Regions from separate parts of the Thioalkalivibrio sp. K90mix genome, predicted to be linked through region 1. Evidence: predicted binding sites of a transcription regulator. Region 1 holds the regulator's gene; each other region holds the start of a gene.
The links. Region 1 encodes sigma-54, which starts transcription at its own class of promoters, with help from an activator protein. Its sites were predicted from a motif close to TGGCANGNTNCNTGCTT; they were not measured.
Positions count from the first base shown of each region.

Region 2: glnL (nitrogen regulation protein NR(II)) is a predicted target of sigma-54. The motif match lies at 5,415-5,431, and genes of this name have one in related genera.
Region 3: TK90_RS09470 (PEP-CTERM sorting domain-containing protein) is a predicted target of sigma-54. The motif match lies at 1,219-1,235, and genes of this name have one in related genera.
Region 4: TK90_RS03340 (CmpA/NrtA family ABC transporter substrate-binding protein) is a predicted target of sigma-54. The motif match lies at 5,180-5,196, and genes of this name have one in related genera.

Region 1 is NC_013889.1:386,123-393,214, forward strand. Features, by position in the region: gene TK90_RS01770 (AEC family transporter) at 1-324, shown strand, start outside; gene TK90_RS01775 (calcium/sodium antiporter) at 428-1,405, shown strand; gene TK90_RS01780 (KpsF/GutQ family sugar-phosphate isomerase) at 1,402-2,379, shown strand; gene kdsC (3-deoxy-manno-octulosonate-8-phosphatase KdsC) at 2,379-2,918, shown strand; gene lptC (LPS export ABC transporter periplasmic protein LptC) at 2,915-3,478, shown strand; gene lptA (lipopolysaccharide transport periplasmic protein LptA) at 3,516-3,995, shown strand; gene lptB (LPS export ABC transporter ATP-binding protein) at 4,046-4,774, shown strand; gene TK90_RS01805 (RNA polymerase factor sigma-54) at 4,833-6,326, shown strand; gene hpf (ribosome hibernation-promoting factor, HPF/YfiA family) at 6,329-6,667, shown strand; gene TK90_RS01815 (PTS sugar transporter subunit IIA) at 6,672-7,092, shown strand, end outside.
Region 2 is NC_013889.1:50,901-57,992, forward strand. Features, by position in the region: gene polA (DNA polymerase I) at 1-2,497, opposite strand, end outside; gene TK90_RS00220 (TIGR00730 family Rossman fold protein) at 2,616-3,341, shown strand; gene TK90_RS00225 (DUF2782 domain-containing protein) at 3,344-3,742, shown strand; gene TK90_RS00230 (hypothetical protein) at 3,742-4,578, shown strand; gene TK90_RS00235 (DUF4124 domain-containing protein) at 4,613-5,266, shown strand; gene glnL (nitrogen regulation protein NR(II)) at 5,443-6,540, shown strand; gene ntrC (nitrogen regulation protein NR(I)) at 6,540-7,092, shown strand, end outside.
Region 3 is NC_013889.1:1,997,149-2,004,240, reverse strand. Features, by position in the region: gene TK90_RS09475 (PEP-CTERM sorting domain-containing protein) at 1-129, opposite strand, end outside; gene TK90_RS09470 (PEP-CTERM sorting domain-containing protein) at 462-1,139, opposite strand; gene glyA (serine hydroxymethyltransferase) at 1,726-2,985, shown strand; gene nrdR (transcriptional regulator NrdR) at 3,008-3,559, shown strand; gene ribD (bifunctional diaminohydroxyphosphoribosylaminopyrimidine deaminase/5-amino-6-(5-phosphoribosylamino)uracil reductase RibD) at 3,559-4,749, shown strand; gene TK90_RS09450 (riboflavin synthase) at 4,873-5,556, shown strand; gene ribBA (bifunctional 3,4-dihydroxy-2-butanone-4-phosphate synthase/GTP cyclohydrolase II) at 5,584-6,690, shown strand; gene TK90_RS15265 (hypothetical protein) at 6,737-6,901, opposite strand; gene TK90_RS09440 (folate-binding protein YgfZ) at 6,905-7,092, opposite strand, start outside.
Region 4 is NC_013889.1:700,266-707,357, forward strand. Features, by position in the region: gene TK90_RS03305 (replication-associated recombination protein A) at 1-636, shown strand, start outside; gene TK90_RS03310 (TVP38/TMEM64 family protein) at 643-1,335, shown strand; gene TK90_RS03315 (TIGR04283 family arsenosugar biosynthesis glycosyltransferase) at 1,350-2,054, shown strand; gene TK90_RS03320 (TIGR04282 family arsenosugar biosynthesis glycosyltransferase) at 2,047-2,733, shown strand; gene TK90_RS03325 (hypothetical protein) at 2,744-2,986, shown strand; gene TK90_RS03330 (DsrE family protein) at 3,078-3,434, shown strand; gene TK90_RS03335 (nitrate regulatory protein) at 3,561-4,886, shown strand; gene TK90_RS03340 (CmpA/NrtA family ABC transporter substrate-binding protein) at 5,375-6,679, shown strand; gene ntrB (nitrate ABC transporter permease) at 6,728-7,092, shown strand, end outside.

The DNA.
Region 1 (7,092 bases):
TTCTCGCTGGGGCTGGCGCTGGTGTTCGACCGTTTCCGCGGCCGCGATCTGCGCCCCCTGGTGATGGTGTCCGTCATCCAGTTGCTGATCGCACCGCTGTTCGCGCTCGGCCTGGTCTGGTGGGTCGGGCTGGAGGGTGTGCCCGGGATTGGTTCGGTGCTCGAGGCGGCGATGCCGGCGATGGTCCTGGGGCTCGTGTTCTGTGATCGCTTCCGGCTCGATACCGGCCTGTATGCGGCCGCGGTCACGCTGACGACGGCGCTGTCGCTGGTGACACTCCCGCTGTGGTTCGCCATCGCCGGGTATCTGATCCCTGGGGGGTGACAGTGCGCGCGGGTCGGGCTCGGCGATCGGTTACAGCGATCGGCTACAATTGGCGGGTGAAGAGACACCCCGCTCTACCCACCTCAGGTCCTGGCACTCGCTGATGGTCCTTCCCGTTATTGCGGTCATCGCCGGTCTGGTCCTGCTGACCTGGAGTGCCGACCGCTTCGTGTTCGGTGCCTCGGCGTTCGCGCGCAGCGTGGGCGTGAGTGCGCTGCTGGTCGGGCTGACCATTGTCGCCTTCGGTACCTCGGCCCCGGAGATCGTCGTGTCCGTACTGGCGACGCTGCAGGGCAACCCGGGCCTCGCGGTGGGTAATGCGATCGGCTCGAACATCGCGAATATCGGGCTGGTGCTGGCGATGGCGGCGCTGGTGGCGCCGCTCGTTATCGGGCACGGCCTGGTGCGCCGCGAGCTACCGATCCTGATGGGGGTGAGTCTGGCTGTCCTGTTTCTGCTGCTGGACGGCGAGCTGGGCCGCCTGGAGGGCGGGCTTCTGATTTCGGGGTTGCTGCTGGTGACCGCCTGGGTGATCCATATCGCGCGGCGTGCGCAGGCGCTGGATCCGGCCGAGGCGCCTGAAGAGGTGCGTGGCATGGTCGAGGCCATCCCGGCGACCACCTCTACCGGTCGCGCCCTGGGCTGGCTGGGGCTTGGTTTGGCGCTGCTGATTGCCAGCAGCCAGCTGGTGGTCTGGGGCGCGGTGGGGATTGCGGAGCAACTGGGCATCAGTGACCTGGTGATTGGCCTGACCATCGTGGCCATCGGGACTAGCCTGCCGGAACTGGCGACTTCCCTGGTGGCGGCCTTTCGCCGCGAGGCGGGATTGGCGATCGGCAACGTGATCGGTTCCAATCTGTTCAACCTGCTGGCCGTGCTGGCAGTCCCCGCGCTGATTGCGCCGCTGGCGATCGAGCCCGAGGTGCTGGTCCGCGACTACCCGGTGATGCTCGGCATGACCGCCACGCTGTTCGTCTTTGCCCTGGCGCGAGGCAGCCAGCTGCGGCGCTGGCAGGGGGGGCTTCTGCTCGTGGTGTTCGCGGGCTACCTTGTCCATCTCGGAATGACGGCAACCGCATGAATTTCAATCCTGATACCACTCGCAAGCTGGCCCTGGCGGTCCTGAACGATGAGGCCGAGGCCGTGCGTCGACTGGCCGACCGCGTGGACGATGCGTTCCTGGAGGCCTGTCGCCACATCCTCGAATGCCGCGGCCGGGTCGTGGTGACCGGCATGGGCAAGTCCGGCCATATCGGCTCCAAGCTGGCGGCCACCCTGGCCTCCACCGGGACCCCGGCGTTTTTCGTCCACCCCGGCGAGGCCAGCCACGGCGATCTTGGCATGATTACCCGTGACGACGTGGTGATCGCCCTGTCCAATTCCGGCGAGACCGACGAGCTGCTGACCATCCTGCCGTTGATCCGGCGGCTGGACGTACCGCTCATCGCGCTGACCGGCAATCCCGGGTCGCGGCTGGGGCAGGATGCCACCGTGCACCTGGATGTCTCGGTCGAGCGCGAGGCTTGCCCGCTGGGCCTGGCCCCGACCTCCAGCACCACGGCCGCGCTGGCGATGAGCGATGCCCTGGCGGTCGCGGTGCTGGATGCGCGCGGCTTTACCGCCGACGATTTTGCCCGCTCGCATCCCGGCGGCCGACTGGGGCGGCGGTTGCTGGTCCATGTCGCGGACATCATGCATACCGGTGACGCGATCCCGCGCGTGGGTCCCGAGGCCCCGCTGAAGGACGCCCTGTTCGAGATTACGCGCAAGGGGCTGGGGCTGGTGATCGTCGCCGATCCCGAGGCGCATATCCTCGGTGTGTTTACCGATGGCGACCTCCGGCGCACGCTGGATCGTGGCGAAAGCCTGGAGGCGCTGACCATCGGCCAGGTGATGACGCGTGGCGGGCATGCCGCCCGTCCGCAGTGGCTGGCCGTAGAGGCGCTGGAGACCATGGAGAGCAAGCGGATCAATGCCCTGCCGGTGGTGGATGACGACCAGAGGCTGGTCGGGGTGCTGAACATGCACGACCTGCTGCGCGCGGGGGTGGCCTGATGGACCGTCACGACGAGGCCCTGCACAGCCGCCAGGCGGCGGTGCGTCTGCTGATCCTGGATGTCGACGGCGTGCTGACCGATGGCAGCCTGTTCATGGGAGATGCCGGCGAGCAGTACAAGGCCTTTCATTCGCGCGACGGGCACGGCATCCGTCTGGCATTGGACGGAGGGCTGGAGGTCGCGATCCTGACCGGACGCACCTCCGGGGTGGTCGAGCACCGCATGCGGGACCTCGGTGTGCAGCATCTGGTGCAGGGGCGGCGCGACAAGGGGGCCGCACTGCACGAGTTGCTGGAGCAGAGCGGCCATGCGCCCGACGAGGCCGCCTTCGTGGGCGACGACATCGTTGATCTGCCAGCGATGCGCCGTGTGGGGCTCGGCATCGCGGTGGCGGATTCCCACCCGTTGGTATTGCAGCATGCACATTGGGTTACGCAGGCCCCCGGCGGTCGCGGCGCGGTGCGCGAGGTCTGCGAGGGCCTGCTGGCGGCCCAGGGGCGGCTGGAGGCCCTGTTCGCGGAGTATGTCGACGGATGAAGTGGGTGGCCGGACCGGTGGCGCTGATCCTGTTGCCAATGGCGGCGCTGGTGGCCGGCGCTGTTGCCAGCGAGCACGAGCCGGAGGGCGAGGTGACGCTGGAGATCGAGGGCTTCACGCTGCACGCGACTGGCGAGGACGGCGAGTTGAGTCACCGCCTGCGCGGGACGCGGCTGCGCGAGTTTGGCCGTGACGGCCCTCAACTGATCGACGACCCCGACCTGGATATCTTTGACGCCGGCGGTATCGAATGGCACTGGACTGCGCCCGAGGCGCTGCACCGACCGATGGACGAGATCCTGGACCTGATCGGCCCCACGCGGGGGGTGCAGCCCGAGCGTGGCGAGCGCGTGCGCACGGTGATTGAATCCGCCGATGTGACGGTGGCGACCGACACCATGATCGCCACCTCCGATGCCCCGTCGACGCTGGAGCAGCCTGGCCTTTTCCAGCGGGGAACGGGTCTGCGCGTCGACTCGCGAGGGGATACCATAGAGCTGTTCCATGACGTGTACACGCTCTACAGCGAGTCGGGCGAGGAGGAAGCCGCAAATGACTGAACGTGGTGGGTCGTCGCTCGCCCGGGCCGGATGGTCCGTGCTGCTGGGCAGTGCCTTGTTGCTGCTGGCCGCGCCGGTCATTGCCCAGCAGCAGCCCCTGCCGGTGGAGATTACCGCCGATCGTGCGGAGATGGACGACCGGCGGGGCGTAAGCACTTATACCGGTGATGTGGTGGTGATTCGCGGGGACATGACACTGGAGGCCGACAAGGTCTATGTGCGCAGCCGCGATCGACGCCCTTACGAGATGGAGGCCCACGGCGAGCCCGCGCGGCTGGAGTCCCCGGACCCGGAGACGGGCGAGATGCGCATCGCCACCGCGCTGCGCATCGACTACCTGCTGAACGAGGACCGGGTGATCCTGACCGACCAGGCGCATGTGATCACGGCAGCCGAGGAAGCGCGCGGCAAGCGCATCGTCTACGACCTGGAGACGGATGTGATCGAGGCCGAGCGTGGCGAGGCCGATGACGAGCGTGTACGTATCAGGATCCAGCCCCGCGAAGACGACGAATGAACGAGCTCGACACCAGCGCGCCCGCCGCGGCCGGTGGCGAATCTGCGCCGATGGCCGGCTATCTGACCGGCCGCGAGCTGACCAAGCGCTATGGCAAGCGTACGGTGCTGGATCGTGTCGACGTCGATCTGGCACCAGGGGAGGTCGTGGGCCTGCTGGGACCGAACGGCGCAGGCAAGACCACCTGTTTCTACAGCCTGGTCGGCCTGATCCGGCCCAATCGTGGCCGCATCACGCTGGGTGACCGGGACATCACCCGGGCCCCGATTCATTCGCGGGCCCGAGCCGGGCTGGGCTACCTGCCGCAGGAGGCCTCGATCTTCCGTCGGCTGAGTGTTTGGGACAACCTGCAGGCGGTGCTGGAGCTGCGCTCGGAGCTCGACCGCCACGAGCGACGCCGCATCGGCGATGCCCTGATCGAGGAGTTCCAGCTGGAGACCGTGCGCCACAGCCCTGGGATTGCCCTGTCCGGGGGCGAGCGTCGTCGCGCCGAGATCGCGCGGGCACTGGCCGGTGACCCGCGCTTTATCTGCCTGGACGAACCGTTTGCCGGCGTGGATCCGATTTCCGTGGGTGATATCCAGGCCGTGATTGGGCATCTGGCCCAGCGCGGGATCGGTGTGCTGATTTCCGACCACAACGTGCGCGAGACCCTCGGAATCTGCGACAGGGCCTATATTCTTAGTGAGGGCCGCATCCTGAGCGCCGGGACCCCGCAGGAGCTGCTGGACGACCCCCAGGTGCGCCGCGTGTATCTCGGAGAAAACTTTCGACTGTGAACATTGATCAGTGTTTCCTTAAGATGATCTTGATGGTCACCATGGACCTCAAACCGCGATGCTGAAGCCCGGGCTTAATCTGCAGCTGGGGCAGACGCTGACGATGACCCCGCAGCTGCAACAGGCGATCCGTCTGCTGCAGCTTTCCACGCTGGAGTTGCAGGCGGAGATCCAGCAGGCGCTGGAAAGCAACCCCATGCTCGAGCAGGTGGAGGACGAGGGCGAGGAGGCCCCGCCCGAGCGCCCGGAGGAAGGGGGCGAACGGGTCGACGGGGATCGCATGCAGGCCGACACGGCTGGCGATGACGTGATCCCCGAGGAGTTGAGCACCGACAGTCGCTGGGACGACATCTACGAGCCCGCCCCGAGCCCACGCGGCCTGGACGACCGCGACCCGCTGGAGAATACCTCCGACGGCGAGGACGAGGGCCTGCAGGACCACCTGCTCTGGCAGCTGCATCTGAGCCACCTGACCCCACGAGACCAACGGATCGGGGCGGCGCTGATCGACGCGATCAGCCCGGACGGCTATCTGGACAGTGAACTCGAGGCGCTGGCGGAGATGATCAGCCAGGGCGAAGACGAGCCCGTGGGGGTCGACGAGGTCGAGGCGGTGCTGCACTGGATTCAGCAGTGCGACCCGCTGGGCGTCGGTGCGCGGGACCTGCGCGAGTGCCTGGAGATCCAGCTGCGCCATTTGGCGCCGGATGCCCCGGCGCGTGACGCGGCTCGAGCCATCCTGGAAAACGGCATGGAGAGCCTGGCCAAGCGGGACTACCGAGCCCTGCAGCGCCAGTCCGGCGTGCGCGACCCGGACGAGCTGGCGCGGGCGCTGGACCTGATCCGCACCCTGAATCCGCGGCCCGGTGCCCAGATCAGCGAGTCCACTTCGGAATATGTGGTGCCGGATGTCTATGTCCGCCATGACCGCGATGGCTGGCGCGTGGACTTGAACCCGGAGATTGCGCCGCGCATTCGCATCAACGATCTCTATGCGGGCATGGTGCGGCAGGTCTCCGATGCGCGTGATAGCGCGTTTATGCGCGATCAGTTGCAGGAGGCGCGCTGGTTCCTGAAGAGCCTGCACAGCCGGAACGACACCCTGCTGCGGGTCGCCCAGGCCATCGTCGTGCGCCAGCAGGGGTTTCTCGAGCATGGTGAGGTTGCCATGCAACCGCTGATCCTGCGCGATATCGCCGAGACCCTGGAGATGCACGAATCGACCATCTCGAGGGTGACTACACAGAAATACATGCACACCCCGCGTGGGGTATTCGAGTTCAAGTACTTCTTTTCCAGTCATGTTGGCACAGCCGATGGCGGCGAATGCTCGGCGACCGCGATCCGTGCCATGATTCGGGAATTGATTGGTGGCGAGACCCCGAACAAGCCACTGAGTGATGCAAAACTGGCCCAGATCCTGTCGGATCGGGGCATTAATGTGGCCCGACGCACCGTGGCCAAGTACCGCGAGGCTATGCACATACCGTCTTCCAGCGAACGCCGGCAGATGGCGAGTATGCCCAGTGGAACCAAGCAAAAAGGAGCCTGACCATGCAGATCAACCTGACCGGCCATCACGTCGATATCACCGACGCCCTGCGCGACTACGTGAACGAAAAGTTCGCGAAGCTGGAACGCCACTTCGACAAAGTGATCGACGTGCATGTGGTGCTGACCCACGAGAAAAACCAGAACCTGAACAACAAGGCGGAGGCCAATCTCCAGGTCAGCGGCAATCACATCCACGCCGAAGCCAGTCACGAGGATATGTATGCGGCGATTGATGGCCTGATCGACAAGGTGGATCGTCAGCTGATCAAGCACAAGGAAAAGGTCAAGGACCATCACCGCGCCGAGGGTGCCCAGCGCAACCGCGAACAGGCCCTTTAACGCAATGACCATTGCCGAGCTGATCACCCGCGCCCGTATCCGGCTGGAGCCCGAGTGTTCCAGCCAGAAACGGGCGCTCGAGACCCTGGCCGAGTTGCTGGCCGTCGGCGGCGAGGAGTCCGCCGGCCCGGCCAGCGGGGCCATCTTCGAGGCCCTGTCTGCCCGCGAGAAGCTTGGCTCCACCGGTCTGGGGCATGGCGTGGCCATCCCGCATGGGCGTCTGGCCGAGCTCGATGCCCCCCGGGTCGCGGTCCTGCGGCTGGACCAGGGGGTCGACTTCGACGCCATGGACCACGAACCCGTGGACATCCTGATCGCACTGCTGGTGCCCGAGGCGGCGACCAGCGCGCACCTGGACCTGCTGGCGCAGCTGGCTCGCGGTCTCTCGCAGCCCGACAATATCGCCTCGCTGCGCCGTGCCGGCG
Region 2 (7,092 bases), 340 kb from region 1:
CCATCGCGCGCTTGATGATGTCGGCGGCCGTGCCCTGCATCGGGGCGTTGATCGCGACACGCTCGGACTGCTGGCGCCGCGCCCCGTTGCGGCTGTTGATCTCCGGCAGGTACAGGCGGCGGCCGAACAGGGTCTCGACGTAGCCGTTCTCGCGCCCGGAGGCGCGCGCCCGTTCCATGTAGTCGTGCACGCCGGGATAGCGGCTGAAGTAGCGGTCGATGTACTCGCGCGCCTCGCCCTGCTCGATGCCGAGGTTGCGCGCCAGGCCCCAGGCGGACATGCCGTAGATCAGGCCGAAGTTGATCGCCTTGGCCGCGCGGCGCTGATCGCCGGAGACCTGCTCCGGGTCCAGCCCGAAGACCTCGGCGGCGGTTGCGCGGTGGATGTCCTGACCCTCGGCAAAGGCCTTCAGCAGGCCGGCATCCTGCGACAGGTGAGCCATGATGCGCAGCTCGATCTGCGAGTAGTCTGCCGCCAGTAGCTGGTGGCCCTCTTCCGCGATGAACGCGCGGCGGATGCGCCGGCCGGCCTCGGTGCGCACCGGGATGTTCTGCAGGTTCGGCTCCGAGGATGACAGCCGCCCGGTGGCCGCCCCCGCCTGGTGATAGGAAGTGTGCACCCGACCGGTCTCCGGGTGGATGCGCCGGGGCAGGGTCTCGGTGTAGGTGCTGCGCAGCTTGGACAGGCCGCGGTGCTCGAGGATCAGGCGCGGCAGGGCGTAGTCGTCCGCCATCTGCTCCAGCACGTCCTCGGCGGTGGAGGGCTGGCCCTTGGGTGTGCGCCGCAGTACCGGCAGGCCCAGGCGTTCGAACAGGATCTCCTGGATCTGTTTGGGCGAGCCGAGGTTGAACTCGCCGCCGGCCTCCTCGAAGGCCTCGCGCTCGATGCGCTCCATCTCGGCCAGCAGCTCCTGGCTCTGCTCGCCGAGCCGATCCGGGTCCACCTTTACGCCGACGCGTTCGATATCCGCCAGCACCGGGACCAGCGGCATCTCGATCTCGCGGTAGACAAACGCGGGGCCTTCGGCCGCCTGCAGACGTGGCTGGAACACCGCATCCAGCTGCAGGCAGATATCAGCGTCCTCGCCGGCGTAATCGGTGGCGATGCCGATATCCACCTCGGCGAACGGGATCTGCTTCACCCCCTTGCCGGCCACGTCCTCGTAGTGCGTGGTCTTGTAGTCCAGGTGGCGCTCGGCCAGGGAGTCGAGGTCGTGGCGGTTGGCCCCGGCATCCAGGCAGAACGACTCGAGCAGGGTGTCGTCGACGATCCCGCGCAGGGTGATGCCGTGATTGCCCAGCACGTTGCGGTCGTACTTCAGGTGATGGCCCAGCTTGCCGTGGCGCTCCGACTCCAGCCACGGTTTCAGGCGCTCGAGCGTCTCCGCGCGCGGCAGCTGCGGGTCGGCGTCCGGCCCGGTGTGGGCCAGCGGCAGATACCACGCGGTGCCCGGCTCGAAGGCGAAGGACATGCCGACGATCTCGGCGCGCATCGCGTCGAGGCTCGTGGTCTCGGTGTCGAAGGCGACTCGGTCGGCCTTGTCCAGACGCTCCAGCAGCTCGGCCAGTTCGGCCTCCTCGCGCAGCGTCCGGTAGTCGCCCTTCGCCTGCGACGGGCCCGGATTGCCGTCAGCGGCCTCGTCCTCGCTACCCTCCAGCTCCGCGCGCCAGCGGGTGAAGCCGTAGCGGCGCACCATCTCCAGCAGGCGCTCGTGATCCGGCTCGCGGATGTTCAGGTCGTTGGGGCCGGCATCCAGCTCGACATCGCGCTTGACCGTGATCAGTTCGCGCGAGGTGGGCAGGCGCTCGGCCGCGGCGCGCAGGTTCTCGCCGATCTTGCCGCCGATGTCGTCGGCCTGCTCGAGGATGGTGTCGAGATCGCCGTACTTCGCGATCCACTTGGCCGCGGTCTTGGGGCCGACCTTGTCTACGCCCGGGATGTTGTCGACGCTGTCGCCCATCAGCGCGAGGTAGTCGACGATCTGCTCCGGGGCCACGCCGAATTTTTCCTGTACGCCCTCGCGGTCCAGCGTGACCCCGCTCATGGTGTTGACCAGGGTGATGCGGTCATTCACCAGCTGGGCGAGGTCCTTGTCGCCGGTGGAGATCACCACGTCATGCCCGGCTGCGGCGGCCTGATCGGCCAGGGTCGCGATCACGTCGTCGGCCTCCACGCCCTCGACGCACAAAAGTGGCAGGCCCATCGCCCGCACGAGTTCGTGCAGCGGCTCGATCTGGGCGGCCAGCTCGTCCGGCATCGGCGGGCGGGTGGCCTTGTATTCCGGGTAGATGTCGTCGCGGAAGGTCTTGCCCTTCGCGTCGAACACCACCGCCATGTGTTCCGGGCCGTAGTCCGCGCGCAGCTTGCGCAGCATGTTCGCCACACCAATCATCGCCCCGGTCGGGGCGCCATCCGGCGCGGTCAGCGGCGGCAGGGCATGGAAGGCCCGAAACAGATACGACGAACCGTCGACCAGAACGAGGGGGGCTTGTGACATCAATGCGGTATCCGTGCGGAAGGTGCGCGCCATTCTACAGCCCCGTTTTGTGCCGCGACCATTTGTACCGACCCGGGGCGCCCGTTACGCTTGGCCTTCGACACGAGGAACCCTCCGCATGAACGACCGCGAACGCGCCGAACACCCCGGCCTGCGCCCGATTGACGACTCCGCTCTGACCCGCGAAAGCTGGAAGATCTTCCAGATCATGGCGGAGTTCGTGGAGGGCTTCGAGCGCCTGGCGCACATCAAGCCATCTGTGAGCATCTTTGGCTCCGCGCGCTTTCCACCCGGACATCCGCATTACCAACTGGGCGAAGAAGTCGCCCGCCAGCTGTCGGATGCCGGCTTCGCGGTGGTGAGTGGCGGCGGCCCGGGCATCATGGAGGCCGCCAACAAGGGCGCCTTCGCCGGGCGCTCCCCCAGCATCGGCCTGAATATCCAGCTCCCCCACGAGCAAAGCGCCAACCCGTATCAGGACATCAGCCTGGGGTTTCGCCACTTCTTCTCGCGCAAGGTGATGTTCGTGAAATACGCCTCCGCCTATGTGGTCCTGCCGGGCGGTTTTGGCACGCTGGACGAACTGGCGGAGATTCTGACGCTGGTGCAGACCGGCAAGACCCGGCGCATCCCGATCGTGCTGGTCGGCTCCGAATTCTGGAAGGGGCTGCTGCACTGGTTCGACGACACTCTTGTGTCCGAAGGCACAATCGATGCCGAGGACCTGAAGCTATACTCGTTGGTGGATGCCCCGGAAGACGTGGTGGACGTGATCTTCGAGCATTACGAGGCGCGCAGCTTCGAGCCTTCCGCGGAAGAAAAGAAACGCATGATGGAGCTGTGAGCATGGCCGCTAAGTGCACCCATTATCCCGCCGCCCTCCTGGTCGGTCTGCTTCTCGCGCCGGCTCTGGCCATTGCCCAGCAGGAGCGCGAGTGGGACGATGCCCCGCCGCCGCCCGAGATGCCGGACGAGGCCGAGGCCGACCCCGCGCCGCCCGTGCTCGACGAACGCGCGCGCGAGCAGCGGGGCCTGGAAGAGGCTGACATTGTGATCATCGAACGCGACGGGGAGACCCGGCGCGAGTACCGCATGGGCGGGCAACTGGTGATGGTGGAGGTGATCCCCGCGGCCGGTCCCTCCTACTACCTGATCGACAGCACCGGCGACGGCCTGCTCGATCGCCGTCAGCGTGAGCTGGAACCCGATTTCGTACCGCCGTCCTGGGTGATTTTCCAATGGTAATGAACGAACACGACTGCCAGGCCTGTGCCGAGGCCTGCGGGGTGAGCATCGAGTTTCGCGAGGGCGAGGCCTTGCTGGCGGGGCAGCCCGTGCAGTGCCTGCGTCTGTCGGCGGATGCCGCCTCCGGTATCGAGGCGGCCCTGAAGGGTGCAGGCATCAGCCCGCTGGCCACCGCTGATGCCGACGGGACGCGGATTCTTTTCCTGGATCAAGGTCAGGCATTGCGCGAACCCCTGTCGGCCGAGGGCCCCGGAAGCCTCAACGCCCTGGGGGAGCGGGCCGCGAGCTGGCAGGCCCTGCACCCGGCGAGTGCGATGCCGGAGGCCACGGGCTATCGCCGCGGGGTGCTGCAGCAGCTTTTGCGCGAACGCGCCGATGCCCTGGGCCAGACGCTGTTGGCCGGCGAGCGGGAGACGCTGGATGCCGAACTCCACCACCAGAGCCTCTATCGTTTCGAGGATCTGCCGCTGGCCGGGAGCTACTGGCACTCGGTGCGGGTCTATTCGGAAGGGGCCGGGCTCGCGGATCTGGTGATGCCGCCGGCGCCGGTGCCCGCTTTCTGGCAGCTCGCGCGCATCGCATTGGCGATTGCGGTGGACGAGGCCGGCGAGATTCGAGCCGATGCCTACCGCGCGTTGCTTGCGGGCTACCATGCCAGACGCCCGTTGGCCGCGATCGAGCGCGGGGCCGCACCGACATTGCTGCGCCTGGCCGCACTGGACGACTGGATCGGTCGTCGCGAATCCGGCGCGACGGGCGAGGCCGAACGCCAGCGGCTCGTTGCGCTGCAGGGGCACGCCGCCCGTGTGCAGGGCATGTGGGTACGTGCCGCGTAGGTGGCTCGGGGGTTTCGGCCCAAGGAGATCGACGATGAACAAGGTCTGGGTGCTGTTTCTAGTCGCGATGTGCCTGCCGGCGCTCACCCAGGCCGAGGTCTATCGCTGGACTGACGACCAGGGCAATGTGCACTTTGGCGACCGTCCTCCCGAGGGCAGCGCCAGCGAGTCGGTCGATGTACGTGAGCCCATGCGCGGGGTGCCGCTCGAGGGTGCCCGAGAGATCCTTGAACGTCCGGTGCGGCCTCAGCAAGAGGAGGCCGATGCCAGTGGCTACGAACGCGTCGCGATTACGCAGCCGGAGGACGGGGCCGGCGTGCGTGCCAATGACGGCAATGTCACCGCCGAGGTGGCGCTGGAGCCCGCCCTGGATACCGAGGCCGGCCATCGCGTCGTCTGGCTGCTGAACGGCGAGGAGGCTGGCGACAGCACCGGCTCCAGTATCACCTTCGAGGGGCTCAACCGCGGCGAATACAGCCTGCAGGCGCGAGTAGAAGACGACGCCGGGCAGGAGCTCGCCAGCAGCGACACCATCCAGTTCAACGTGCTGCGCATCGCGATCCCGCGCGAACAGCAGCAACAACAGCGCCCGCAGCAATTCCCCCAGGGCGGCGCCCCGCAGGCCCCTCGGGCCCCCCAGGCCCCGCGCGCACCTCAGCCCCAGGTCCAGCAGATTCCGCAGAACTAGTCGGCCGCACCAACTCCGTGCGCATTCTGCCCCAATATGGTGCCGTATTTGCACTATAATGGGGCGGCGCTTGGTGATTGCCGCCACGGCCGCCTTGCCTGGGCGCTCTCCTGCCCGCGGATGATCCACCCTGTGCTGTGCCCCTGTTTGGCGCGATTCCTGCTTGAGGCCCGTTGATGAACAATCCTGTTGCCAAGCCCGCCCCAGCGCCATGGCCCTGGTGGGACGACCTGTCAACTGCCGTGCTGGTGACGGATGGCGAGCTGCGCCTGGTCAGCCTGAACAGTGCGGCCGAGGTCCTGCTGGGGCTTAGCCGCGAGCGTATCGTCGGCCACGGACTGGGGCAGTGCCTCAGGCTCGACCGCAGCCTGTCCAATCGGCTGCGGTCGGTGTTGTCACTCGATCAGCCGATTACCCTGCGCGCCCGACAGATGGAGCCACTGCGCGCCGAGCCCTTCCTGGCGGACATCACCATCACGCCTCTGCGCGGTGACGATGGCCGCGAGCCACAACTCTTGTTTGAACTTAACGCCATTGATCGCCATGAACGGATCAGTCGCGAGGAACAGCTGCAAAAGCAGCAGGCGATCACGCGTGCGGTGACCCGGGGGCTGGCCCACGAGATCAAGAACCCGCTGGGCGGCCTGCGCGGGGCGGCGCAGCTATTGGCCAGCGAGCTGGATGACGACGGGCTGAAGGAATACACCGGCATCATCATTCGCGAGGCGGACCGGCTGCGCAGCCTGGTGGATCGCATGCTGGGCCCGAACAACCTGCCCCGCCTCGAGGCCGTAAACCTCCACGAGGTGCTGGAGCACGTGCGCGGCCTGGTCAGTGTGCAACTGCCGCTGGGTCTGAAGATCCGCGGCGACTACGACCCGAGCATCCCGGATGTGCAGGCCGACCGCGACATGCTGGTGCAGGCCATCCTGAATCTGGTGCAGAACGCGGTGCAGGCGTTGAGCGAGGGCGGCGAGATCACCCTGGTCTCGCGCGTACTGCGCCAGTACACCATTTCCGGTCACCGCCACCGCCTGGTGGCACGCCTGAGCGTGCGCGACAACGGCCCGGGCATCCCGGAGGAGATCCGCGAGCGCATCTTCTTCCCGATGGTGACCGGCCGCGCCGCGGGCACCGGCCTGGGCCTGCCCATCGCCCAGAGCCTGATCCAGTTGCACAACGGACTCATTGAATGCCGTTCGCGACCGGGCAGCACCTCGTTCGACATCCTGCTGCCGATCGAACCCCAAAATGCCAAGGAGGCCGGCAACTGATGGACCCCATCGTCTGGATCATTGACGACGACGACTCGATCCGCTGGGTGCTGGATCGCGCCCTGCAGCGCGCCGGTATCAATGTGCGCGGGTTCGAGACGGCCGACGCGGCCTGGGCTGCGCTGGAGACTGACGAGGCCCCGGATACGGTGGTGGCCGACATCCGCATGCCGGGGCTGAACGGCCTCGATTTTCTCGCCCGTATGCAGACCCGCCCGGATCCGCCACCGGTCATCATCATGACGGCGTTTTCGGATCTCGAGAGCGCGGTCGGCGCTTACCAGACCGGGGCTTTCGAGTATCTGCCCAAGCCGTTCGATGTCGACGAGGCCGTGGCCCTTGTTCAGCGTGCGCTGGAGGCGCGGGCGACTGCGCAGCAAAATGCCGAGGGTGGCGCCAGGATCGAGGACACCCCCATCATCGGCGAGGCGCCGGCGATGCAGGAGATGTTCCGCGCGATCGGGCGTCTGTCGCGCAGCAATATCACCGTACTGATCAACGGCGAGTCCGGCACTGGCAAGGAGCTGGTCGCGAGGGCCTTGCACCAGCACA
Region 3 (7,092 bases), 1.1 Mb from region 1:
GCCGATATTGTTGCTGACCTTGTCGCCGACGTTGCCGGACAGGGCACTGCAATCGAGAAGTGCGGCCTGGGTGGCCCCGGAAAGCGACAGGGTCAACAGGAGCAACGTCCCGGCCAGGAACGAGGGCAAAGGCTTGCATGACATCGGGCTTATCTCCATGGGACGAAAGTCCCTCCATGGTGTCTCATGAATGCGGCGGGGACGGGGATCGTCCGAAAGTGCCATCACTCACAAGGCGGGAATGCAGCACGCTTCGTGCCATGTTCGACGAGATGGGGGATTCGGCTGCTGAAACAACCGCTTGCGGGAATTGCTTTGAGGAGGCGGTCGCGGGGTATAGCCAAGATGTAAAAAAACCGGACATGTCCGGTCGAGGCCAGCGATTCATTGTGGATCGGGGAGCCTGAACGCAATGATGGCGCCACCTGGGCGCCATCATGCCGAAGCCGAGCAGGAGGTGATCAGGCTGCCATCGTGTCCCTGCGCGCTTTGCGGCGGACGACGATACCCAGCAAGCCCAGACCCAGACCCAATAGCAGCAGAGTGTGGGGTTCGGGGACACGGCCGCCGGGGCGGTAGTAGATGCTGACGTGGGAGATGTCGCGGTCGTTTCCTGCCCCCGGCAGCGGGAACGGCGGTCGGCTGAAGGGCGTGGAATAGGAGCCGCTGTAACCGGTCATCAGATAGCCAACCAGGTTCGTGTTGCCGCCGTCCTTGAACAGGAACAGGAGGTCTCCGTAGACGAAGCTCGGATCGAGTGTCCAGGTGCCGCTCAGAGAGTGGCCATTCAGGGTGACCAGGTTGAGTGTCGGGTCCGCCGGATCAAATTCCAGCGGATCGCCGTTGCTGTCGGGCGGGTCTTCCCAGCGACCATCGAACTGCCAGTCGCTGATACCAAAAAAACCCGTGCCACCGGCGGTGTTGACGATCCAGTTGGCTGAGTCGCCGCCCACAGGGTCGTTCGCATTGCCATCGAGCGGCTGGAGTACCTGGCAGCCGATGTTGCTGGTAACGCGATCCTCGAGGCCCCCGTCCAGGCTTTCGCAGCTAATAAACGAAGCCTGTGCGGCGCCGGAAAGGCCCAGGCCCAGCAACAGGGCGGCACTCGCGAAATAGGGTGTAATGCGTATGGGTTTCATTCGATGCACCTTCCCTGGGAATAGCCCCCTGGGTAGCTTGCGCGGATCCGGCCCATCCGGTCCTTGTGCATGCAGGGGTATGCAGAAAAGGTGCCATGCGGGCTCGGTACAAAGAATCCACACGCAAAAACATATGGATAGGCGAATGTCCATGCGCTCGAGCATGGCGCGAAGGGTATGGGTGTAAAAAAGTGTGACGCTGGTTGGGCATCCATTTGGATGACAGGCCTAGTGCGCACGTGGTTAGAGGGCGGTGGCCGTATGCCGGCTTCCACGCCGGTTCGAGATCGGGTGTAAAGAAACAGGACACTAATGGTGAGTACGGGGCGCATCGGTTGGCCTCGCTACCGCACCGGTCTCGTGAAAGAACGGAAACTCGTCTAGGTGGTTGAAAAAAAGGAAATAATGTCGGTATTGCGTGGCGTGCCGAATCGCGGGTGGCGGGGCCTTGCCGGCGTGGTCGCCTGAAAAAAAGCCCCGCATCCCCTATCATTACGCGTCTTTGTTTCCCCCTTCCCAGGCCTGCGCCGGTGAATCGGCGCGCCGGGAAACCGAATCCACGAAAGTAATGAAACGGGAGATCCGAATGTTTTCGATCGACATGAGCATCCACGGCTACGACGACGAACTCTGGGGCGCCATCAGCAAGGAGGCGCAGCGCCAGGAAGAGCACATCGAGCTGATCGCGTCGGAGAACTACACCAGCCCGCGCGTGATGGAGGCCCAGGGCTCCGTGCTGACCAACAAGTACGCCGAGGGCTATCCGGGCAAGCGCTACTACGGTGGCTGCGAGTACGTGGACATCGTCGAGCAGCTCGCCATCGACCGACTCAAGCAGCTCTATGGCGCCGACTACGCCAACGTGCAGCCGCATTCCGGCTCGCAGGCCAACGCGGCCGTGTACATGGCCCTGCTGCAGCCGCATGACACCGTGCTCGGCATGAGCCTGGACGCCGGCGGGCACCTGACCCACGGCGCCAAGCCGAACTTCTCCGGCAAGATCTACAACGCGGTGCAGTACGGCATCACCGACGAGGGCCTGATCGACTACGACGAGGTCCAGCGCCTGGCCACCGAGCACCAGCCGAAGATGATCGTCGCCGGCTTCTCCGCCTACTCGCGCGTGGTCGACTGGAAGCGCTTCCGCGAGATCGCCGATTCCGTGGGCGCCTACCTGATGGTGGACATGGCCCACGTCTCCGGGCTGATCGCCGCCGGCGAATACCCGAATCCGATCGACCATGCCCACGTGGTCACCTCCACCACGCACAAGTCCCTGCGCGGGCCGCGTGGCGGTTTTATCCTTTCCAAGGGTCAGCCGGAGCTGAACAAGAAGTTCCAGTCGCTGATCTTCCCCGGCACCCAGGGGGGTCCGTTGATGCACGTGATCGCCGGCAAGGCGGTGGCGTTCAAGGAGGCCCTGGAGCCGGAATTCAAGACCTACCAGAAGCAGGTGATCGCCAACGCCCGCGCGATGGCCGAGGTCCTGGTCGAGCGCGGCTATGACATCGTCTCCGGCGGCACCGACAACCACCTGTTCCTGCTGAGCCTGGTCTCCAAGGGTATGACCGGCAAGGCCGCGGACGCCGCGCTCGGCCGCGCCAATATCACGGTCAACAAGAACGCGGTGCCGAACGACCCGCAGTCGCCGTTCGTGACCTCCGGTATCCGCATCGGCACCGCCGCGCTCACGACCCGCGGCTTCACCGAGGCCGAGTCGCGCGAGCTGGCGGGCTGGATCGCCGACGTGCTGGATGACCACGAGAACGAGCAGGTGATCGACGCGACCCGCGCCAAGGTCGTCGAGATCTGCCGTCGGTTCCCGGTCTACGGCGCGGCCGAATAACGCGACGTAGCGGCGGCTCGCCATGCGCTGCCCGGCCTGTGGTGCTCAGGACACGCGTGTGGTCGACTCGCGCACGGCCGGTCCGGAGCAGGAACAGATCCGGCGTCGGCGCGAGTGCCGCGAGTGCCGGGCGCGCTTCACCACCTTCGAGCGGGCGGAGTTCAGCCTGCCGCGGGTGGTCAAGCGCTCCGGCGAACGGGTCGCGTTCGACGAGGACAAGCTGCGTAGCGGTCTGCGCCGGGCGCTGCACAAGCGCCCGGTGAAGACCGAGGATGTCGAACGCGTGATCGACGACATCAAGCGGCAGCTCGCCTCCCTGGCGGCCCCCGAGGTCAAGTCCGACCGCATTGGCGAGATGGTCCTGGCGGCCTTGCATGCCCTGGACCATGTGGCCTATATCCGTTTTGCCTCCATCTATCTGAGCTTTGCCAGCGTGCAGTCCTTCCGCGAGGCCATCGAGCGCCTCGAGGATGACCTGACACCGGAGATGCGTCGCTCGCAGCTGCGCCTGATCGATGAGGGACTCGCCGACACGGACGCCTCCGCACCGGGCGATTCGCAGGAGGGCAGTTGATGGCACAGCCGGGACACGAGCAGGCGGTGGAGGACCGGCGTCACATGGCGCGGGCGCTGGAGCTGGCCGATCTTGGCCGCTTCAGCGCCGATCCCAATCCTCGGGTGGGCTGCGTGCTGGTGCGCGAGGGCGAGGTCGTCGGCGAGGGGCTGCACTGGCGCGCCGGCGAGTCACATGCCGAAGTGAACGCCTTGCGCGCGGCCGGCGAAGCCGCGCGCGGCGCCACCGTCTACGTAACGCTCGAGCCGTGCAGTCACCACGGCCGTACCCCCCCCTGTACCGAGGCACTGATCCAGGCCGGCGTGGCCCGGGTGGTGATCGCGATGCAGGACCCCAATCCGCAAGTCTGTGGTGGCGGCATGGAGGCGCTGCGCGCGGCCGGGATCGAGGTCGAAACCGGCGTGCTCGAGGCCGAGGCGCGGGCGCTGAACCCGGGCTTTGTCCAGCGCATGGAGCAGGGACGCCCCTGGGTCCGGATCAAGCTCGCGGCGAGCCTGGACGGCCGCACGGCGATGGCCTCGGGCGAGTCGCGCTGGATTACCGGCGAGGCGGCGCGTCGCGACGTGCAGCTGTGGCGGGCGCGCGCCGGGGCGATCCTGACCGGCAGCGGTACCGTGGTGGCCGACGACCCGCGCCTGACCGTGCGCCTGAAGCCGCACCAGCTGGCCGCGCAGGCCGGTTTTCCCGATGACCCGCACTACTCGGACCTGTCCACCCGGCAACCGCTCAGGGTGATCCTGGATGCCCGGCTGCGCACGCCCCCCGGCGCCCAGATCCTGAAGAGCGGCCCCGTCTGGATCCTGACCGGTCCGGATGCAGCACGCTCGCCGGCAGCCGATACCTTGCGTGGGCATGGCGCCGATGTGCGGCCGATCGCGCTGGCCAGCGACTCGCCCGACGGTGGGCTGGACCTTGGAGAGGTGCTGGCGGAGCTGGCGCGTGCCGAGGTCAACGAACTGCATGTGGAGTCCGGACCGGGTCTGGCCGGGGCGCTGGCCCGCGGGGGCTGGGTGGACGAGTGGCTGCTGTACCAGGCGCCACTGCTGCTGGGCTCGAGCGCCCGCCCGCTGGTTGAATGGCCGCTGGCGCGCATGGACGAGCGTGCGGAGCTGGAGATCCTCGAGAGCCGTTGGGTGGGTGATAGCCTGCGCCTGCGCGCGCGCCCGCGCCGCCAGGGCACCGCACATTAGTGGGGATTTGCCTGGCAAGGCCCCGGCACCCGTAACCCAGTGGTGCGAATTCACTAGTGTTTCCCTAAGATGGTCGGTTCGCGGCGCCCCCTCCCGGGGTGGCCTGCAACCGAAACAAGGCCCATGTTCACCGGAATCATCGAGACCCTTGGCAACCTGGATCGTCTGACGCCCAGTGGGGGCGACGTGCGCCTCTACGTGAATGCGCCGGGGATGGACCTGTCCGACACTCGTTTGGGTGACTCCATCGCTGTCAATGGCGTGTGTCTTACCGTGACTGACCTGACCACCGGGGGCTTCGCTGCGGACGTCTCGCGCGAGTCATTGGACGTGACCACACTGGGGGCCCTGGGGCCTGGCGACCGGGTCAACCTGGAGCGGGCGCTGGCCCTGGGCGATCGCCTCGGCGGGCACATGGTCTCGGGCCACGTCGATGGCGTGGGCGAGGTGATCGCGATGGAGCCGGACGCGCGCTCCACCCGCGTGCGCTTTCGCGCCCCCGCCGCGCTGGCGCGTTACATCGCGGCGAAGGGCTCGATCACCATCGACGGCACCAGCCTGACCGTGAACCGGGTCGACGGGGCCGAATTCGAGGTCAACATCATCCCCCACACCTGGTCGCTGACCCGCTTCTCCGTCTACGCCGTGGGTACGCCGGTGAACCTGGAGGTCGACCTGATCGCCCGTTATCTGGAACGGTTGATGCTCGGCGAGCGTGCGGCGGAGCCGGGCACGGACGCCGGCCATCTGTCCGAAGCCTGGCTGGCCGCACAGGGCTTTCCCAATCATTCCGGGCCGCGCGACTGAGCGCACGGCCCCCGACCGAAGGCACGCATGGAATTTTCCAATACCGAAACCATCCTCGAGGAACTGCAGGCCGGGCGCATGGTGGTCATCGTCGACGACGAGGACCGCGAAAACGAGGGCGATCTTCTGATGCTTGCCTCGCATGTGCGCCCCGAGGACATCAACTTCATGGCCAAGTATGGCCGCGGGCTGATCTGCCTGACGCTGACCCGCGAGCGCTGCAAGCAGCTCGCGTTGCCGCTGATGGTGACCGACACCAACGACGTGCATGGCACCAACTTCACGCTGTCCATCGAGGCCGCCGAGGGCGTGACCACCGGCATCTCGGCCTATGACCGCGCGCATACCATCCGCACGGCCGTGGCGCCGAACGCGCAGCCGGACGACATCGTCCAGCCGGGGCATGTCTTTCCGCTGATGGCGCAGCCGGGCGGGGTGATCGTGCGCGCCGGCCACACCGAGGCCGGCTGCGACCTCGCGCGCCTGTCCGGCGCCGAGCCGGCCGCGGTGATCGTCGAGATCCTCAACGAGGACGGCACCATGGCGCGGCGCCCGGACCTCGAGCGCTTCTGTGCCGAACATGACCTGAAGATGGGCACGATCGAGGACCTGATCCGCTACCGTATCGAGAACGAGAAGACCGTTCAGCGCGTCTCGGAGCGCCCGTTCCCGACCGCGCATGGCGAGTTTCGCCTGCTGTCATTCCAGGACGAAGTCGACCACCAGCTGCACTTTGCGCTGGTGCGCGGCGAGCCGAAGCCGGAGCAGGACACTCTGGTGCGCGTGCATCTGGAAAACACCTTGCATGACACCCTCGGCTACGCCGGCCCCGATCGTGGCTGGCCGCTGGACGACGCCCTGCGCCGCATTGACGAGGCGGGCGAGGGGGTCGTGGTGGTGCTGCGCAAGCACGAGAGTGCCGAGGCCCTGGCGCAGCGCCTGGAACAGCTTGGGCAGCCTCAGCAGGAGGAGCGCGGCGGGCGCGAGAATTCGGCCGAGTGGCGCATGTACGGCATTGGTGCGCAGATTCTGGCGGACTGCGGCGTGGGCCGCATGAAGCTGATGTCCGCGCCCAAGCGCTTCCACGGCCTGGGCGGTTTCGGGCTCGAGGTCGTCGACTACATCCACGAATAGCCCGAGGTTACGAATAGCGCAGGGCGCTCTTCGTGACGCGCCCGCGCTATATGACCCCGTCCAGGCGCAGGTAGCCGATCAGGAACAGCACGGCGAGGACCCCGGCCAGCACGTACAGCCAGTTGGACAGCGTCGGGTTGTTGGGGCGGCTGAAGAAGGCCGCCCACAGCGCCAGCAGGATCAGGACGAAAAAGAAGAACAGGAATCGCATGGCTCAGGCTCCTTCCGGTACCGCGTAGGGCAGGTCGACGACCTCCGCCCGCGGGCCATCCGGTGACCCCCAGTGCAGCTCGCCCTCGGCGGCCGCCACCTGCACCACCGCCAGAGCCGAGTAGAGCCCGTCCGGGTGCAGCTCGGCGGCCACGATCTCGCCGTCCGCCTGCTCCGGGTTGCCGTCGGCGC
Region 4 (7,092 bases), 310 kb from region 1:
GGCGAGATCACCGCCGACGCCCTGCGCGCGGTGATGGGGGCGCAGAGCCTGGCCTTCGATCGCCAGGGCGATGCCTTCTATGACCAGATCTCCGCCCTGCACAAGTCGGTGCGCGGATCCGATCCTGGTGCGGCGGTGTACTGGCTGACGCGCATGCTGGATGCCGGCTGTGACCCGGATTATCTCGGCCGGCGCCTGCTGCGCATGGCCTACGAGGACATCGGGCTGGCGGCCGTAGGGCTGGGTGCTCGGGTGCTGGCGGCCTGGCAGACGATGGAGCGGCTTGGGCGGCCGGAAGGCGATCTCGCGCTGATCCAGGCGGCGATCGAGCTGGCCGCCGCCCCCAAGAGCAACAGCGCCTACACCGCGTTGAACGAGGTCCGCGCCAGCATCCGGGAGACGGGCAGCCCCGGCGTGCCCCTGCATCTTCGCAATGCCCCCACGGAGTTGATGCGCGAGGAGGGGTTCGGCGCCGGATATCGCTATGATCATGATGAACCGGACGGTTTCGCGCGCGGACAGGTCTATCTGCCCGAGGGGCTCGAGGACCAGCGCTTCTATCGGGCGAAACGCGAGGGCACGGAGCGCGCGCTGGCCGAACGGCTGGAGCGACTGCGCGGCGACGGCAAAGAATAGAGACATATGCAGATACATCATCCCGAACGCTGGTGGCTGTTGGCCGCGGTCCTGCTGGCAGGGTCGCTGGTCTGGGTAGCACTGACCACCGAGTGGCCTGATCTGCTGCCGCTGCAGGACGTCGAGGCGTGGCTCGCCAGCTGGGGGATGGGCGCCTACATGATGTTTGTGCTGGCCTTTGTCGTCCTTGCGCTGTTTCCGTTGCCCAGCACCTTCTGGATCCTGCTGGGAGGGGCGCTGTTCGGGCCGTTCACCGGCGGGGCCCTGAGCCTGCTGGCGGCGACCATCGCTGCGATTATCGCGTTCATGCTGGCGCGCACCCTGCTGCAACCCTGGCTGGAACCGCGTCTGGGTCCGCGCAGCGCACGGCTGCGCGAGGATGTGGAGGCCGAGGGCTGGCGCGTGGTCGCACTGACACGGCTGGTGCCGGTCTTCCCGTTCGCCCCGACCAACTACGCCCTGGGCCTGGTGCGTATGCCGCTGACCGTGTTCACGATCACGACCCTGGTCGCATTGATCCCCAGCCTGTTCGCCTATGCCTGGCTGGGCCACGCTACGCGCGAGATGGTGGCGGGTGATACGGACAACCGGGTCCAGCTGGGGCTGGCGATTCTCGCCGTGCTGGCCCTGCTGCTGTTGCTGCCTCGGCTGTTGCGCCGGATCTGGCAGGGGCAGAAAGCCGTCCAGTCGCCAGCCTGAGTCCCGTAGCAACCATGTCGCGGGAGTCACCCTTCCTGTCCGTGATCATCCCGGTACTGAACGAAGCCGAATCTCTCCCGCCCTTGCTGGATACCCTGGGCGAGATCCTCGACTGCGAGGTGATCGTGGTCGACGGCGGGAGCACGGACGGGACTGTCCAGCAGGCAGGGCAATGCGGTGTGAGTGTGCTGTCCAGCGCCCCGGGGCGCGCACGGCAGATGAATGCCGGCGCCGAGCGCGCCCGAGGCGAGGCGCTCTGGTTTCTGCATGCCGACACCACGTTTCCGGACGGAGCCGGGGTGGCGGTGCATGCCCTGCGCGACGCGGTGGCCCGGGACGATCGCGCCTGGGGACGTTTCGACGTCCGCCTGTCGGGCGGTCGCGGAATATTCGCGCTGATCGCCGCGATGATGAACCTGCGCTCGCGTCTGAGCGGGATCGCGACCGGGGATCAGGGCATATTCATTACACGCTCGGCGTTCGATGCCGTAGGCGGCTGGCCGGACCAGCCGCTGATGGAGGACATCGAGCTCTCGCGGCGGCTGAAGCGATCGGTGGGGCGCCCAAGGTGCCTGCGCACGTGGCTGGTCACGTCGTCCCGGCGCTGGGAGCGGCAGGGCGCTTGGCGCACGATCTGGCTGATGTGGCGGTTGCGCCTGGCCTACTGGCTGGGTGCAAACCCGGACGGGCTGGCGCGACTTTATCGTGGTGATGCCTGAACGTCGGCCGACGGATGCGCCGCGCGTGCTGGTCTTTGCCCGCGCGCCCGAGCCGGGCCGGACCAAGACGCGGCTGATTCCCGCGCTGGGTGCCAAGGGCGCCGCACGGCTGCACGAACGGCTGCTGGAGCACGCGCTGGACGTGGCCCGTCAGGTGGCACCGGACCATGTGGAGCTGTGGTGCACCCCGGATACCGATCATCCGTTCCTCGAGCGTTGTGCGGAACGCTTTGGCTGTTCCCTGCACAGCCAGGTGGGTGATGACCTCGGGGCCCGCATGCGCCATGCACTGGAGGTGGGGCCGTTTCCGGCACTGGTGATGGGGTCCGATGCCCCGACGCTGGGTGTCGGGGACCTGGTCGCTGCACGTAAGGCGCTGGCTGAAGGGGCGGATGTGGCACTGATCCCGGCGCTGGATGGTGGCTATGTGCTGCTGGCCGCCGCGCGGCCCGTCCCCGGGCTGTTCGAGGCCGTCGAGTGGGGCAGCGATCGGGTGCTGGAACAGACCCGTGAGCGGGCCCAGGCGCAGGGTCTTGTCTGGGCGGAGCTGGAAGCGCGGGCGGACATCGACCGACCGGAGGACCTGGTGCACTGTCCGCCGGTGCTCCTGCGTGGCATTGGGGCACCTCGAGAGTCCCCGATCCCAGAGCAGTCGCAAGTCGGCCCAGGCTTCGGGTAGGATGCGCGCCATGAAAGCCTTTGTTGCCTGGGTCGACCGTTCCCCACTGTGGTTGTTTGCACTGTTCGTGGCCACCCTGGGGCTGTCGCCCTATGTCCCCGAACCGCACATCGTCGAGAAGATCCGCTGGCTCTTCCAGGGCGAGCTGACCCGTCCGATCGATATCCTCGACCTGATCATGCACGCCATTCCCTGGCTGCTGATGGCCTTCAAGCTCTATCGCATGAGCATTACGTCGAAAGGCGCTTCCTGACTCGGCGTCTCCTTGAGGCTTGTGGGAACTCGACGGTCCCGACTTGGGTCGCTACGGTGCCTGCCACTTTGACGTGACCAAGGAGAGTCCCATGCGTTTTATTGTTGCTGTTACCGCCGGTACTGACGACCCGACCCGCGCCACTCTCGGCATGATTGCCGCGAACGTGGCCAAGCAGCAGGGCCATGACGTGACCGTCTGGCTGCAGGGCGAGGCCGTGAACATCGCCAACCGGAATGTCTACGACAAGATCGTCGGCCACAACATGCCGGCGATGAAGGACATCGTGGATTCGCTGGTCGAGGAAGGCGTCCCGTTCTGGGCCTGCGAGGCCTGCGCCAAGGGCCGCGACGTCGGCGAGCACAACTTCCTGCCGAACGCCGAGATGGCCGGCATGGGTCAGTACGTCCAGGCCGTTGCCGATTTCGACCGCTCCATGAGCTTCTGATCGAGCGGGCCGGTCCGCGGGTGGGGTGTGATCCCCCGCCCGTTTTGCCCGTGTCTCCTGTGTCAGCCCCTCGAACTGGCACATCGCATGCTTGTTTGTTCCGGGAGTGATCCACGGACGACGAGCATGACCCAGACCCCATCCCCGAGTTTTTCCTTCGAAGAGGCCATTGGCGACTTCCTGGTCGCCTCGCGCAAGTGCGAGGTGGTGAGCCTGGAGCGCCTGCTGGAGGCGGTACAGCTGGTCGGGCGCATCCGCGCGCTGGTGCATCAGCTCCAGCGCGAACGCGGTGCCTCCAGCCTCTGGATCGGCTCCGGTGGCCAGCGCTATGCGGACGAACTAGCGCAGTACCGAGCTGAATCCGACACCACCGCACAGGCGTTTCGTGAACACCTTGATGGCTGGCTGGAGCCCGGGGCCTGTGCCCACGCGCGCAGCCGTCTGCTGGGGCGCATGGCGCTGGCGCTGCATGGCCTGTCGGGTCTGCCCAGCCTGCGGGCGGAGGTCAGCGAACGCACGCTCTCGCCGATGGAGGCGATGCGCGGCTTCAGCGAGCTGATCCGGTCGCTGCTGGCAGTGGTGTTCGAGGCCGCTGACTCCGCCACGGACCCGGAGGTCTCGCGGGCCCTGGTGGCCCTGCTGAACTTCATGCAGGGCAAGGAGCTGGCGGGCCAGGAACGCGCGATCGGGGCCGCCGGCTTTGGTCAGGGCGTGTTCGATGGCGAACTGCGCCAGTCCCTGTTGCACCGGATCGATGCCCAGGAACGCTCGTTTCGGATCTTCTCCGAGTTTGCCCCGAAGCCCGCCTGCGCGGCCTGGCAGGAACTGCAGGGCGCGGGCTTCGCGGCGGAGGTCGAGCGGCTGCGCCGTCAGGCCTGTACCCACGGCGATCTCCGGGGCGATCCCCTGCCGGACCCGGCCCGCGCCGAGACCTGGTTTGCCTGCACCACCGCGCGCATCGACGCGATGAAGGAGATCGAGGACCTGCTGGAGATGCACCTGAACGAGTGCTGTTCGGCACGCATCACGGCGGATCGCGCGGACCTGGGCGCTGTGCGTGATCGGGTGGAGCAACTCGCCGAGTCGGAGCTGCGCGACAGCGTGCCGTATGCGGTGTTTTTCGGCGCGCCGGAGGGCCTGGAGAGCACGCAGGAGGAGGGCGAGACCGTACTCAACGTCCCGATCGTCGGGCACTCGGTGATGGACCTGGTGCAGCGCCAGGCGACCCGGCTGCAGTCGGTGGAGGACGAATTGCATGCGGCACGCCAGGCCCTGGACGAACGCAAGACCATCGAGCGCGCCAAGGCGCTGCTGATCCAGCACCGCGGCCTCAGCGAGGATCAGGCCTACAAGCTCCTGCGCCAGACCGCGATGAACCAGAACCGGCGCCTGGCCGAGGTCGCCGAGGCGACCGTCGCGATGTCCGACCTGCTGGGCAAGGGCGGTCTGTAGCCCATTCCCCGGGAAAGGGATGCCGGTGGGCGGCGCCTCTGTGGGCGCGGGCTTGCCCGCGAAGCCCCTGCCAGTGTCTGCCACTGGCAGGGGCTTCGCCGCCAAGGCGGCTCCTACAGGTTGTGCACCAGCGCGGTTCATCTGCACCGCAAGCGCGCCCCAGTCTGGTGCCTTGCGGATCGTCTCCCGGACGCCGGGTTTTCCGACAGCGTTCAACTCCATACGGCGAACCATCCGATTTTCCCGCGCCATGGCGCGATTGTTTCCGGCGAGGTCGATTAGCAACGGCTAATTGGCACACCTCCTGCAGGAGTATCGGCAAGACGAGCCAATGGCGGTTCGTCGCCTGACAACAGGGAGACCCGATGACCGGGCCTCCCACGGGACTGGACAAAGGCGTCCATCACCCGGCTGCACAAGCGGCCGGGCTGATGCGACGCCTTTTTTCGTTTTTGGACGAGTTGCCTGACAAGGGGAGTGAACCCGCAATGACCGATCACACGAACGACACGAAGAAGACCCCCGGCCTGTCGCGCCGGCGTTTCCTGGGCGGCATGGCCGCCGGGATCGGCGCGACCGCGCTGGGCGTTTCCGGGGCCGCGCCCTGGGGGTATGCGAAGGCCGGCAACGGCAAGCCGGAGACCACCGAGGCGAAGCTGGGCTTTATTGCCCTGACGGATGCCGCACCGCTGTTCGTCGCGCTGGAGAAGGGGTTCTTCGCCGCCCACGGCATGCCGGACGTACAGGTGCTGAAGCAGTCCTCCTGGGGCACGGTGCGCGACAACCTGGAACTGGGCTCGCGCCGCGGCGGCATCGACGGCTCGCACATTCTGACGCCGATGCCCTACCTGATCCATCGTCGCGGTACGCCGATGAGCATCCTCGCGCGGCTGAACCTGGCCGGACAGTGTATCTCGGTGGGCGATGAATACGCCGATCTGAAGGTCGGCCTGGAGACCGGGGAGTTCAAGGAGGCGCTGGCGGAGAAGCGCGCCGGCGGCGACGAGGTACGCGCGGCGATGACCTTCCCCGGCGGCACCCATGACCTGTGGATTCGCTACTGGATGGCGGCCGGCGGGATCGACCCGAACCGCGACATCTCCACCATCGTCGTGCCGCCGGCGCAGATGGTCGCCAACATGCGCGTCGGGTCCATGGACACCTTCTGTGTCTGCGAGCCCTGGAACATGCAGCTGATCAACCAGGGCATCGGCTATACCGCGAACACCACCGGCGAGCTCTGGCACAACCATCCCGAGAAGGCGCTGGGCATGCGCGCGGACTGGGTGGAGGCGAACCCGAACGCGGCCCGCGCCCTGACCATGGCGGTGATGGAGGCGCAGATGTACTGCGAGGACCCGGCGAATATCGAGGAGGTCGCCGAGATCTGCTCGCGCCGGCGCTACATCCATGCCCCGTACGGCGACATCATCGACCGCATGCAGGGGCACTTCGACTACGGCACCGGCCGCGTGGTCGAGGACCATCCCGACCGCATGCGCTACTGGAACGACCAGGCCTCCTATCCCTTCAAGAGCCACGACCTGTGGTTCCTCACCGAGGACATCCGCTGGGGCTACCTGCCGCCGGATCTCGACATGCAGGCCCTGGTGGACGAGGTCAACCGCGAGGACATCTGGCGCGAGGCGGCCGACACGCTCGGCATCGATTCGGCCGACATCCCCGAGTCCACCTCGCGCGGCAAGGAAGAGTTCTTCGACGGCAAGGTCTTCGACCCGGAAGACCCACAGGCCTATCTCGACAGCCTGGAGATCAAGGCGCTCGCGTCCTGACGCGACGGCCCGACGCCCCCTGCACAGACGATTCAAGAGGATTCGACGATGAGTGCCATTCTCGATCGCAACATGACCTTCGGCGCCGGGCGCGAACGCCCGGCGGCCGCGGAGACCTCCACGGCCGCGGTGGCCCGGCCGGCGGCGCCGTCGGCCCGGTCCGGCGGTGCCCCGCCGCCCGACCCCGGGGCCTGGGCCCGGCGTATGCGCAACGCGGCTACCGTGGTCCTGCCCCCGGTGATCGTGACCGCGATTTTTTTGCTCCTTTGGGAAATGATGACGTCCTCCCAGGGAGCCGTACTGCCCGGCCCGAGTCAGGTGATCACCGACACCTGGGAACTGATCGTCAACCCGTTCTATGACTACGGCGGCAACGACGTGGGCATGGCCTGGCAGCTGCTCGCCAGCCTGGA